Regions from separate parts of the Bacillus sp. FJAT-45350 genome, predicted to be linked through region 3. Evidence: riboswitches for the same ligand, from Rfam matches in the RefSeq annotation. Region 3 holds a riboswitch; each other region holds the start of a gene.
What was found. A riboswitch is a leader RNA that binds a small molecule or an ion and turns the genes downstream of it on or off. The one in region 3 is predicted to bind thiamine pyrophosphate.
Positions count from the first base shown of each region.

Region 1: linked by a shared signal. The riboswitch ahead of thiC (phosphomethylpyrimidine synthase ThiC) and the one ahead of CD003_RS01720 (ABC transporter ATP-binding protein) in region 3 are both predicted to bind thiamine pyrophosphate.
Region 2: linked by a shared signal. The riboswitch ahead of thiE (thiamine phosphate synthase) and the one ahead of CD003_RS01720 (ABC transporter ATP-binding protein) in region 3 are both predicted to bind thiamine pyrophosphate.
Region 4: linked by a shared signal. The riboswitch ahead of CD003_RS04620 (acetylornithine deacetylase) and the one ahead of CD003_RS01720 (ABC transporter ATP-binding protein) in region 3 are both predicted to bind thiamine pyrophosphate.

Region 1 covers NZ_NISU01000001.1:2,128,191-2,131,393, reverse strand. The annotation lists gene thiC (phosphomethylpyrimidine synthase ThiC) at 1-1,337, opposite strand, end outside; TPP riboswitch at 1,483-1,594, opposite strand; gene CD003_RS10685 (heavy-metal-associated domain-containing protein) at 1,715-1,921, opposite strand; gene CD003_RS10680 (aspartate kinase) at 2,446-3,203, shown strand, end outside.
Region 2 covers NZ_NISU01000001.1:2,272,914-2,276,116, reverse strand. The annotation lists gene aspA (aspartate ammonia-lyase) at 1-68, shown strand, start outside; gene CD003_RS11475 (hypothetical protein) at 442-1,554, shown strand; TPP riboswitch at 1,606-1,719, shown strand; gene thiE (thiamine phosphate synthase) at 1,870-2,496, shown strand; gene thiS (sulfur carrier protein ThiS) at 2,498-2,695, shown strand; gene CD003_RS11460 (thiazole synthase) at 2,701-3,203, shown strand, end outside.
Region 3 covers NZ_NISU01000001.1:346,740-349,942, reverse strand. The annotation lists gene aceA (isocitrate lyase) at 1-907, opposite strand, end outside; TPP riboswitch at 1,476-1,575, shown strand; gene CD003_RS01720 (ABC transporter ATP-binding protein) at 1,676-2,443, shown strand; gene CD003_RS01715 (ABC transporter permease) at 2,440-3,192, shown strand; gene CD003_RS01710 (ABC transporter substrate-binding protein) at 3,189-3,203, shown strand, end outside.
Region 4 covers NZ_NISU01000001.1:917,839-921,041, reverse strand. The annotation lists gene tenA (thiaminase II) at 1-328, opposite strand, end outside; gene CD003_RS04620 (acetylornithine deacetylase) at 345-1,619, opposite strand; TPP riboswitch at 1,703-1,803, opposite strand; gene purT (formate-dependent phosphoribosylglycinamide formyltransferase) at 2,141-3,203, opposite strand, start outside.

The DNA of each region.
Region 1 (3,203 bases), 1.8 Mb from region 3:
AACCAACCAATCATTGCTGCACCAATAGCAGATGTAATGTGGTCATAGCCGGGTGCAATATCGGTTGTCAATGGACCTAATGTATAGAATGGTGCTTCGTTACAAATCTCTAGCTGTTTATCCATGTTTTCTTTGATTTTGTGCATTGGTACATGACCTGGTCCCTCAACCATTACTTGTACATCATGCTCCCAAGCAATTTTTGTTAATTCACCTAAAGTTTCAAGTTCAGCAAATTGAGCTTCATCATTTGCATCTGCAATTGACCCAGGGCGTAACCCGTCACCTAGTGAGAAAGCAATATCATATGTCTTCATAATTTCACAGATTTCTTCAAAATGAGTATATAAGAAGTTTTCTTCATGATGTGCAAGGCACCATGCAGCTAAGATAGAACCTCCTCTTGATACGATACCTGTAAGTCTGCTAGCTGTCATTGGAACGTAGCGAAGGAGGACACCAGCATGAATCGTAAAGTAGTCAACCCCTTGCTCTGCTTGCTCAATTAATGTATCACGGTACACTCCCCATGATAAATCCTCAGCTATGCCATTTACTTTTTCTAGTGCTTGATAAATCGGCACTGTTCCAATTGGAACAGGCGAGTTGCGGATAATCCATTCTCTTGTTGTATGGATATGTTTACCTGTTGATAAATCCATAATATTGTCAGCACCCCAACGAGTTGCCCATGTCATTTTTTCTACTTCTTCTTCGATTGAAGAGGTAACGGCAGAGTTTCCAATATTAGCATTGATTTTTGTATGGAAGTGACGTCCGATAATCATAGGCTCACTTTCAGGATGATTAATATTTGCAGGTATTATTGCACGTCCATTTGCAACTTCAGAGCGAATAAATTCAGGCTCTAGTCCCTCACGTATTGCGATAAACTCCATTTCAGGAGTAATAATACCTTTTCTTGCATAGTGAAGTTGAGTAACATTCTTTCCTTTTTTTGCTCTGATTGGTTTTCGGTGTGATGTATCAAATCTTTCTACTTCAAATGAACGTTCTTCTGTTTGAAAGCCATTATCCTCTGGTTTCGTACTTCTTCCTTCATATTCTTCTACATCTCCACGCTCTAGAATCCAGTTGCGGCGTAATTGAGGTAATCCTTTACGAACATCAACAATGTGATCAGGGTCTGTATATAAACCACTTGTGTCGTATACACGTAGAGGTTCATTTTGTTCTTCAATATCGTTTCGTACAGTTGGGCTCAGTTTGATTTCACGGAAAGGTACACGAATATCCTCTCTTGAACCTGTTTCATACACCTTTGTACTGTTTGGGAATGGGGGCATCAATGATACATTTTTTTCTTTCATAGACATAAAAAAATCCTCCTTCATATTGTTCAAAATAATTTGAACCATCTAGACAGGAGGAGGGGGTTTTAGGATATTTACACAGTAAAACACTATGATGATACGTCGTCAAAAAACAAAAAGACCGCTAGCAAGCGGTCGAATAGATAGACGTATTCCTAAGAATAATCCCTCCGCTAGCATTACCTAGATCAGGTTCCCGGTCGATAGCAGTGTCAGCTATCCTCTCAGCTTGTTACTCTCAAGCTCCCGTTTCTTCATTTACAATATTATCCTAACAGATTGAAAGAATACTAGCAAGGAAAAATTTTGTGTAAATGTGAATGGATGTACAATATTTTCTTAATTTAACTTTGAAAGGATACGTCTGACAGTGAAGTGAGTTATATGATGATATAACCAACCTCCTCAACGGCTTCGACAAAGTCTGATACATCCGCTATTTCTTCATTGTATTGAACTTTAATTGTCTTTTCCTCTAAGCTTCCCTTTGCTTCATTTACACCTTCTACTGATTTAATTGCCGTTTCTACAGTTGTAAGGCAATTACCACAGCTCATTTTTTCTACTTGTAGAGAAATTGTTTTCATTGTTCTTCACTCCTGTCTTTTACTTTACTTGCCATTATTCTTTTGAGAAAGGTTGATTTCTATACTTATTGCTTTAGAAAAGGAGATTATAGATATAATTTTTAAAAAATAATGAAAATTACTAAGAAGTTTAGTATAAATAAAGAGAATATAAAATTTAATCTGTTTTAGAAAAGGAGTTGTGCCATATCTCGATCATTTAAGAGTGATTGTAACTGTATAAGGATAATTTTAAGCGATATCGTTGTCAGTTAGTCTGAAGGGGATATATACCAGCACAACCCAATTAAGGCTTATTATGAAGCTTTGCAAACAAATTTTCCCTATGGTAAATTTAAAACAACTTAAGGAGCTCGAGTGCGAAGTGAGTCCGACGCTTGTTAGGAGTTAATTTGTTGTCTTAGTTGTGCAATATAATATAGAGACAAAGGTTGTACACATTAGCGAATTAGACTCAATACCAAGAGATTTTTTTGAGTATTCACAAACTTTAAAATAAAACATTATAGGAGCTGGGAGAAGAGATGAAAGTAGCAAAATTTGGTGGTTCATCAGTAGCAAGTGCGGAACAAATTAGAAAGGTATCAGCGATTATTACAGACGATCCAGAACGAAAAGTAGTTGTCGTTTCTGCACCGGGAAAGCGTAGTGACGAAGATACGAAAGTAACGGATTTATTAATACAATTAGGAGAAGCTCACTTAAGTGGTGCATCCACAGAAAAGGAACTAGCAGCTGTTGTTGGTCGTTATGCAGATATAGCCAAGGGCTTAGAGCTATCTCATGAGATTATTGAAACAATTGAGGCGGATTTAAAAGAAAGATTAAGCTTTGATACAACAAATCAAGGGAAGTTTATGGATTTAATCAAAGCGAGTGGTGAAGATAACAATGCAAAATTAATTGCATTCTATTTGCAAAGTAGTGGAATTGAAGCTCACTATATTTGCCCACTGAAGGCAGGTTTACTAGTAAGTGATGAACCAGGAAATGCTCAAGTACTACCAGAGGCATATGACAATTTATTTCAATTAAGAGAGCAATCAGGAATTCTTATTTTCCCAGGCTTCTTTGGCTACTCACCTGAGGGGACTCTCGTGACATTCCCTCGTGGAGGATCAGACATTACAGGCTCAATCTTAGCAGCGGGTATTGATGCGGAACTTTATGAAAACTTTACTGATGTAGATTCAGTTTACGCAGCAAACCCGAAAGTGGTTGAAAATCCTGTAGAAATTATGAAAATGACTTACCGTGAAATGAGAGAGCTTTCTTATGCTGG
Region 2 (3,203 bases), 1.9 Mb from region 3:
ATGTAATATTAGACCCGAAAGAAATGACAAATCCAGGTATAGCTGGGGCAAAATATATTTATAACTAGCTTCTAAACCGAGGCTGTCTCAAAAGTGTGAATTCATGGCAATGACTCCTTACGCTACTCGTCATCTTATGAGAAAACCACTCACAGTATGACTTCAAAACATGTAGCGACTCCGCATTGCTTTGGGGGTGTCCCAAAAGGTAAATAACAACCTTTTGGGGCACCCCTTTTACATTATCGCTCTATCCTCAAAATATTTGTATGCTTCAACATAACGAGAGGTGTATGACAAAAGTGTGAAAAAATTATAAAAAAATCCTTTTGTTATTCATTGTTCAACATGTTAATAAATGAGATAATACTACAGAAAATAAGGTCAAGATTTAGATGCAAACGAAAAAAAATTATGGGAATTAAATAGAGGGTGGGTAAGTTGATAAAAGCTTTTGTATTTCTAATTATTATCCTTTTTCTATTTACTGCTTGTCAGCCTTCTACTGAAGTTCGTCCAATGCCCGCTTACGAACATGTAATTGTGAAAGAAAAGATCGCTTTTGCACCTTCTTTCAAACAGGACATACATACATTAAATGTGAATCCATATAGCTTTGTTGAAGTTAGTGAATGGTATAGTGATCGTGAACTTTTATACTTGAAAGATGAAAATGGTTTATCCATCATACAAAGGTTTGACTTGTACACAGGAGATAATACTATATTTTTTGAAGTTGATGAGCCTGTGCTGTATGTAGAGGCAAATAAGGATTATAGTCTATTTGCTATCCAAACTATTTCTTTGGAAAGTGAAAAATCCCCTTTATACATTGTTGATAGTGAGGGACAAGTTAGGTATCAATTTGATGATATTGGAGAGGATTACACAATTTACTGGAGTCAATATGAGGAGGATGAATTACTTATCGTAGCTTTCCTTCCTAATTGGGAATACTATGTGTATCATCTATCGATTGGAGAACAGTCATTAGCCCAATTAGAAATTGAACAAACGTATTTTCAATGGCTAACAGAAGATGAAGTTGGCTTTTTAGACTGGCCGTATGAGCCAAGCTACTATGCACCTTTAGTTTCTTATAATATTCATACAAAGGAAAAGCAAAAAGTAGACGATGAGATTTTGGCTTTTCTTTCGTTTCAAAATGATAAATATGTAACAGTTAAGGTTAACTCACCTACTGATGAACATTCCATTTATCGTTTCTATGAAAAAGGTGAAAAAATTAATGAAACAAAAGTGCCTGTATTAAATACGTTTTCTGAGCAGTGGTGGGTGCCATTTCATGCCTATTCAGATAACCTCTTTTACTATCTTCGCCCATTTCGTAGTGGAGATTTCTTTAACTACCGTGATGGATATACTCTTGTTTCATTCAATATTACGACGGGACAAGAAGAAAAAATTATTGTGGTAGATAACCATGCGCCAATAAAAATTTCTCCAAATGGTGATTGGATATTATACGGTCATAAATCAGAGCAGATTATTAATGTAAAAAATAAACTAATGAAGAAGCTAGTAAATATGTAAAGGCAATTTTGTTGTATTATTGTCCAAATCTGTCATAATGAAATTGTATATGAATAAGACTAGGGGTGTCTGCAATGAAACGTGGGCTGAGAAAAAGGTAGTAATCCTTTTACCCTTGAACCTGATCTGGAAAATACCAGCGTAGGAAAGTCGACTAATTGATGCTATTTAGCCGTAATCCACTTCGCTGGGTTACGGTTTTTTGATGGCTTAGGAACAAGTGAAAGCTTATTCAAAGAATTAAACAAAAGACCGCTTTGCGCTTTTTGTTCTTAGGTTAGTTCAAGTATTTTGCTGATAAGGAAGGGATAATTAATGAAGGATTTTAAGTTATATGCCATTACAGGTGAAGAATTTCATCCTGGACGAGACTTACTAACTGTTATGGAAGAAGCTATATTAGGTGGAGTTGATATTATTCAGCTTCGTGATAAATATAGTAGTAAGCGAGATGTACTAAAAAAAGCACAAGTATTGAGAGAGCTAACAAAAAAATATGGTGTTACTTTTATTGTAAATGATCATATAGATGTAGCTTTAGCTGTGGATGCTGACGGGATACATTTAGGACAAGACGATATTCCATTAGCTGAAGCAAGAAGAATTATGGGGAACAAAATAATTGGAATTTCTACACATGCGATTGAAGAAGCACTAGAAGCAGAAAAGGGCGGGGCTGATTATATCGGTGTTGGACCAGTATTCCCAACCAAAAGTAAGGTAGATGTAGTTGATCCAGTAACAACAGAGTATGTAAAGCAAGTGGCAAAGGAAATCAAAATTCCGTTTGTAGCTATTGGTGGCATTAAGCTTCATAATGTAGACCAGGTATTAGCTGCGGGAGCAAGTAGAATTTGTGCTGTAAGTGAGATAGTAGGAGCAGAGGATATTAAAAGTACTTGTGAATCATTTTTATCGAAAATTAACAGCGAGGCGAAATAACATGGAATTAATCATAAATGGTGAAGTCGAAAACATAGATGTAACAACATTAGATGAGGTAGTAAAGCATTATGGGTTAGAACAAAACCTCGTCGTAACTGAAGTGAATGGAAGTATCATTGATAGAAGCCAGTGGGAATCAACTAGTGTAGAGCCTGGAATGAAAATTGAACTGGTGCATTTCGTAGGAGGAGGGTGAACAACATGAAAAAAGATACGTTTGTTATTGGAGGAAAAGAGCTTTCTTCACGTTTTTTTATTGGGACAGGACGCTACCCAAATCCATTCGTTCAAAATGAGGCAATAAAGGCATCGGGAGCTGATGTACTTACATTTGCTATTCGTCGTGTAAACCTAGATGCCCCTGATGAGGATGCGATATTACAACATTTAGAAGGTCAAACATTTACATACCTTCCAAATACGTCAGGTGCAAAAAATGCAGAAGAAGCAATTCGTATAGCTAGATTAGCAAAGGCATCAGGACTTAGTGATTGGATTAAAGTGGAGATAAGTGTGAATGAAAAAACATTACTACCAGATCCGATCGAGACACTTAAAGCAACAGAAGTATTAGCAAATGAAGGCTTTGTTGTATTACCTTATACATCAGATGATCCAGTTATTTGTAAGCGGTTGGAGGAAGCAGGAGCTGCGGCAGTGATGCCAGGTGGTGCTCCAATTGGAACTGGTCTGGGGATTCTTAA
Region 3 (3,203 bases):
CATCAGCAAATTGCTTCGCTTCTTCCAGGCTTGGTTTTGAAGTTTCGCACCAGATAAGGTCTGCATATGGAGCATAAGCAAGACCACGAGAGATTGCTTGGTCGATACCACAATTAGTGCGGTAGAAACCTTCAGCAGTTCTTTCACCTTGTTTGATGAACGGCTTATCGTTATCATCAATATCACTTGTAATTAAATCCGCTGCATCAGCATCAGTACGAGCAACGATTACTGTAGGAACTCCAGAAACGTCCGCTGCTAGACGAGCACTAATTAAGTTACGGATTGCATTTTGAGTTGGGATAAGTACTTTACCACCTAAGTGACCACATTTTTTCTCAGAAGCTAATTGGTCTTCGAAGTGAACACCAGCAGCACCAGATTCAATCATACCTTTCATTAATTCAAATACGTTTAACTGGCCACCGAAACCTGCCTCAGCATCTGCAACGATTGGTAGGAAGTAATCTACGTCACCTTCGCCTTCCATATGTTGAATTTGGTCTGCACGAGATAAAGAGTTGTTAATACGTTTTACAACTTGTGGTACAGAGTTAGCCGGATATAAAGATTGGTCTGGATACATTTGTCCAGCTAAGTTAGCATCTGCTGCTACTTGCCACCCACTAAGGTAAACTGCTTTAAGACCAGCTTTAGCTTGTTGTACCGCTTGACCTCCAGTTAATGCTCCTAGAGCGTTAACGAATGGCTCTTCATTAATAAGATTCCAAAGCTTTTCAGAACCGCGACGTGCTAATGTATGTTCAATAACTACAGAACCTTGAAGACGAACTACTTCCTCTGCTGAGTATGGACGTGTTACTCCTGCCCAACGTGGGTCGTTGTCCCATTGTTCCTGCAATTTTTTAGCTGCTTCTTGAATGTTTACTTTTGTCATAGTCTCCATCTCCCTTAATTGTTTAATAAATAAGTAAAAGTTGAAATTTTATGAAAAAAATCTTTGCTGCCGTTTTGTCTGGTGACGACTGTAAGGAGTAGCTTACATTGAGCCGTCACCTGTTTGAGAAAGTTAGGTTTTTTTGCCAAATGAGAAAGTTATAAGTCTAACAATGAGTAATTGCGTCGTACGAGAATAGTAGAAACATAGTATTAATTGTCAGTTTCTTGTATTCTCTCTTCTGTATTACTACAGGTTGTTATCTTATGTCCTTATGATATAACAGAGAAAAATAAATTACAACCACTTTTTTCATATTTTGGCCTATTTTAAATAAGTCTTAATTTTCTGTTAATTTAAACCCTTATGTAACAGTAGTTACGGCTATTTAGTAAGCGCTTGCAAATATTATTTTTTTCTAAAAAATGTTGTTATAAGACAACTCAATTGGTATTTCATATAATAAAACAGTTATATTATTCATTGAACATTCAGCAAATTCCACCAGAAGTTTTATATTGTTTTTATAGTCTATTTATGTTAGTTTTCTATATAGTTATAGTAAAAATAATAAAATAGTTTCCGCTAGGGGTGCTGATATGCTGAGAGAGGTTTTAGCCTTAACCCTTACACCTGATCTAGTTAAAACTAGCGTAGGGAAGTGGATGGGATACATATGAGCTTTTTAATTTGATTTAAAAATGATATTACTCATATACCTAGAGCCACTTCATGACTGAAGTGGCTCTTTATTTTATCGAAAGTGAGTCGATTAATATGAAGAACGACGTCCTTTCCTTTAAGGATGTATCCTTTGCTTATAGTAAAACAGACCAATTGAACATACTTTCAAACCTTTCATTTAAGGTTGAACAAGGAGAGTTCGTTACATTATTAGGCCCCAGTGGTTCTGGAAAAAGTACAATATTCCGATTAATTACTGGATTAGAACAACCACTACTTGGGGAAATAAATTTAAATGGAAATCCAGAAAACAACCGTTGTGGCAAGGTCGGCTATATGCCTCAGCAAGATATGCTACTTGAATGGCGTACTGTAACAGAAAATGCAATGCTTCCATTAGAAATACAAGGTGTTTCAAAAAAGAAAGCTAAACAAAGAGTATTAACTACTTTAAAAGAATTTGGGCTTGCTGGCCATGAAAATGATTTCCCACATCAATTATCAGGTGGAATGAGGCAACGCGTGTCATTTCTTAGAGCTATGCTTAGTGGAAATGACATGCTTCTACTGGATGAACCTTTTAGCGCATTAGATGCTATGACAAGACTAGCAATGCAAGAATGGCTCCTAGAGCAATGGGAACAGCATCAAAAATCTGTCTTATTCATAACACACGATATAGATGAGGCGTTGTTTTTATCAGATCGTATTTTACTTTTTTCCGATAAGCCGCTCTCACACTATGAAGAGTTACATGTGCCTCTTTCCCGTCCACGAAAAGTGGATGACCTAATCAAGCCCGAAATGATTAAGCTAAAACAGGAATTACTTACTAAGCTACGTAAACAGGTGAAGCTATGAAATCATTAAAATATTATTTTAGTTCAGTTATTCTTGTCGCGCTTCTAATGTTCATCTGGGAGATTAGTGCACAAAGTTATGATAAGAAGTTTATTCTCCCCGCCCCTACCGACATTTTTTTTAAGATGATAGAGCTAAACAATATTCTGTTGTTTGTTCACTTTCCGGCGACATTACAGATTGTATTAATTGGTTTAGCAATCTCAATCATCTTTGGTGTGTCTTTAGCTATTTGGATGAATATGAGCGTCATTGCTGAAAAAACATTTTTTCCATTAGTCGTTGCTTCTCAAACGATACCAATCATTGCACTTGCACCTATCTTTGTTCTTTGGTTTGGCTATTCCATTTGGAGCAAAGTAGTAGTAACTATATTAATTACATTTTTCCCGATTACTGTCAGTACCTTTGATGGTCTTCGTTCAACAAATAAACAATTAATTGACTTAGTAAAAACAATGGGTGCTAACAAAAGGGACGTATTCTTTAAAGTCCAAGTACCATCTGCACTTCCTTATTTCTTCTCCGGACTCAAAGTTGCCGTAACCTTAAGTGTTATTGGTGCAGCCATAGGAGAATGGTTAGGTGCTAACGCTGGTCTAGGTTACTTTAGTCGTCGCATGATGACTCAATTTGACGGGGCAGGCGTCTTTGCCCCTATCGTATGGTTATCTATTTTAGGAATTCTACTGTTCCTAATTGTAAAAATAATAGAACAAATTACATTAAAATGGAGGAATAACAAATGAAGAGATTTTCA
Region 4 (3,203 bases), 570 kb from region 3:
ACGTTGTCGGCGAAGGCTTCGCTGTTTCTAATTCCTCTTCAGATATCTCAAATTTCTTTGCATATTGACGATGCAGAGACATTTCTTCATTTAATGTAGAGTCTAATAGATTTGCAAATTTCCCCATTGTCTCAACATCCGTTGCTTTAATTGCCCCAAGAGCAAATAGCTTCGCATAATCAATTAAATATAAATAATCTTGAATCATGAAAAAACGAAACTTATCCTTATCTAACGTACCATCACCTATTCCTTTAACAAATGGATGATTATGATTTTTTCTCCATATTGGCTGTAATTCCGTATGTAATCGTTGACTAAATTTCATCTCTAAACACTCCTCATTATCGTTTTGTGTGACTCCAATCATATATAAACTTCACTAATACTTTTGTAAACTCTAGTAACTGTTCAATTGACACTTGTTCATTAACAGAGTGAGCATTTTGTAAATCTCCTGGACCATAAATAACAGTAGGGATTCCTGCATCTCCTAACCAGCCACCATCTGTTACGGTTGGAGAGACATCAATAATTGAATCTTTTCCTAATACAGTATCATGAGTTTTTGCTAGTAACTGCACCCCAGCATGAGTAGGATCAACTTCTAAAGAAGGAAAAATTTCTCCACGGTCCTCAATCATTGACGTTCCTCCCCAAGTAAATGTTGGAGGGTTCTCTCTTAACCATGGGTCACCTTTTGCTACATTTAAAATATGCTCTTCAATTTCCTTTGAAACGTCTTCATATGTTTCATTCGGATAATAATGAACTGTAATCCAAAGTCTGCACTCGTCCGCTATAAAAGCTGCATGACGTCCACCTTCAATAACTGCTGGATTAATCGTATTGGTCCCTGGTAAAAAACCTGGATAACTTTTTGTGACAGCCCAATGCCTTTCTAGTTCTTGCAATCCTGCTATCACCTTCATCATCTTCTCGATTGCACTTGCTCCGAAAAGCTTTCCACCCGCATGGATCATATTTCTTCTTGTTGCATCATGGAAAGTCTGACTGCTTTTTACTGTAACCCAACCTGTAATGACTCCACCTTGACCTTGAATATGCAAATCACTCGTATCAACCACAAGGGCAAAGTCAGCGTCATAACCACGTTTACAGCATTCTAGTGTACCCGCCTCGCCTACCTCTTCTCCTATGACTGATTGAAAAATAATATCTCCTGGTAAATCAATTCCTTGTTCCTTTAAAAGAGTTAGAGCAAAAATTGCCCCCGCTAATCCACCCTTCATATCAGCTGCACCGCGGCCTATAACAACTCCGTCTCTTACAATAGGCGTGAACGGGTCTTTTTCCCACTCTTCATCTTCATTTACCTCCGCAACATCCATATGTCCATTGATTATTAAGCTTTTATGCTGAGTGTTATTTGTTCCTTTTCGTACACCTACAACATTTGGATCATTCGGATATACATCCCACATATCAATGTTAAACCCTAATTTTTCTAGCAAATCCGCAACATATAATTGAGCCTCTTTCGTATTTCTCGCTGGTGGTGCCGGAGTTTCAAATGAAATAAGTGTTTTGAGTAATTCAATTAATTCTTCCTGTCTTTCTTCTACTTGGTGTAACACAGCCTTTAATCTTTCAGTCATGTATTTGCCTCCAATAAATAAAAAACCACTTCACCATATGGCAAGAAGTGGTTGTCAGTTTCAACTTTAAATCAAAAAACTGATAGGTTCGTACACTTCTTCCCTACGCTAGTATGAACTAGATCAGGTAATAAGGGTATGACATTTAGTCATTCTCAGCTAGATAGCACCCCTAGAGTGGTTTATATTAAGTTTTTTCCTTATAATAGTTGTAACATAATCGATTGAAGTGTTCAAACAATTCAATTCATTATCAGTCGACTTTTTCAATCAAGCTTCTTATTTAGTAACAGAATTATAGACACATATGAGTCCTCCTTTTTACTAAACTATAGAGGCTTATATATAGGAACTGTAGAAATTCACAAGAAAAAGGGATAATAGTCGGTTTCAAATACCTACATTTCCCTTTTCTTTGATTTTATCTTCTATTTATAAAATGTCACGAACTATTTTCCAGATTAACAGAAAATTTAATCTACACAGTCTTATTTTCAGCGACTACACGTTAATTCCTTAATTTATTTTTCATAATTGATCTTCATTTTATCTGCTGATAGTTTTGCATTTTCCCGTGCACTTTCAACAGTTTCTGCTGTATGTAGAACGACCGCCATACGACGCCCTATCTTCGTTTCAGGCTTTCCAAAAAGCCTTACTTGTGTACGAGGTATTTCTAAAGCATCCTCTACACCACATATTTGATAATCCTTACTTTCTTCCCAAGCTTTAATAGTTCTACTTGCTCCTGGTGAGAGTAAACGGATTTCAGGAATCGGAAACCCTAATATTGCTCGAATGTGAAGGGCAAATTCTGATAGTTCTTGAGTAGCCAGAGTAACCATGCCTGTATCATGTGGACGAGGAGAAACTTCACTAAAATAAATTCCCTTATCTGTAATGAACAGCTCCACTCCAAATAAACCATAGCCACCTAATGCAACGGTAACTTTCTTTGCTACCTCTTCTGCTTCTGTAATTTGCCCCTCTGTCATAACATGTGGTTGCCAAGACTCAATATAATCACCATCTTCTTGTACATGACCAATTGGCGCACAATAAGAAGTACCAGAAACCGACCGAACCGTTAAAAGCGTAATTTCCGATTCAAAGTGAATAAATTCTTCAACGATGACACGAGTTTTCTTTGCTCGCGCACCTTCTAATGCAATCGTCCAAGACTTTTCAACATCCTCAATTGTATGGCATACACTTTGACCTTTACCAGATGAACTCATAATCGGTTTTATTACACACGGTGTTCCAATTTCCTTAACAGCTAATTCTAATTCCTCTAAAGTGTCTGCAAAAGCGTATTTTGCTGTTGGTAACCCTAACTCTTCACTAGCAAGACGGCGAATCCCTTCACGATCCATCGTTAACTTTGTTGCCTTAGCTGTAGGAACAACATGTAGGCCTTCTTGCTCTAATTCTAGTAATGTGTCTGTAGCAATTGCTTCAATTTCAGGAACGATATAATCAGGCTGTTCATCTTCAATAATTCGACGCAGCTCTTCCCCGTCTAACATATCGACTACATAAGAACGGTGCGCCACCTGCATAGCTGGAGCATGTTCATAACGG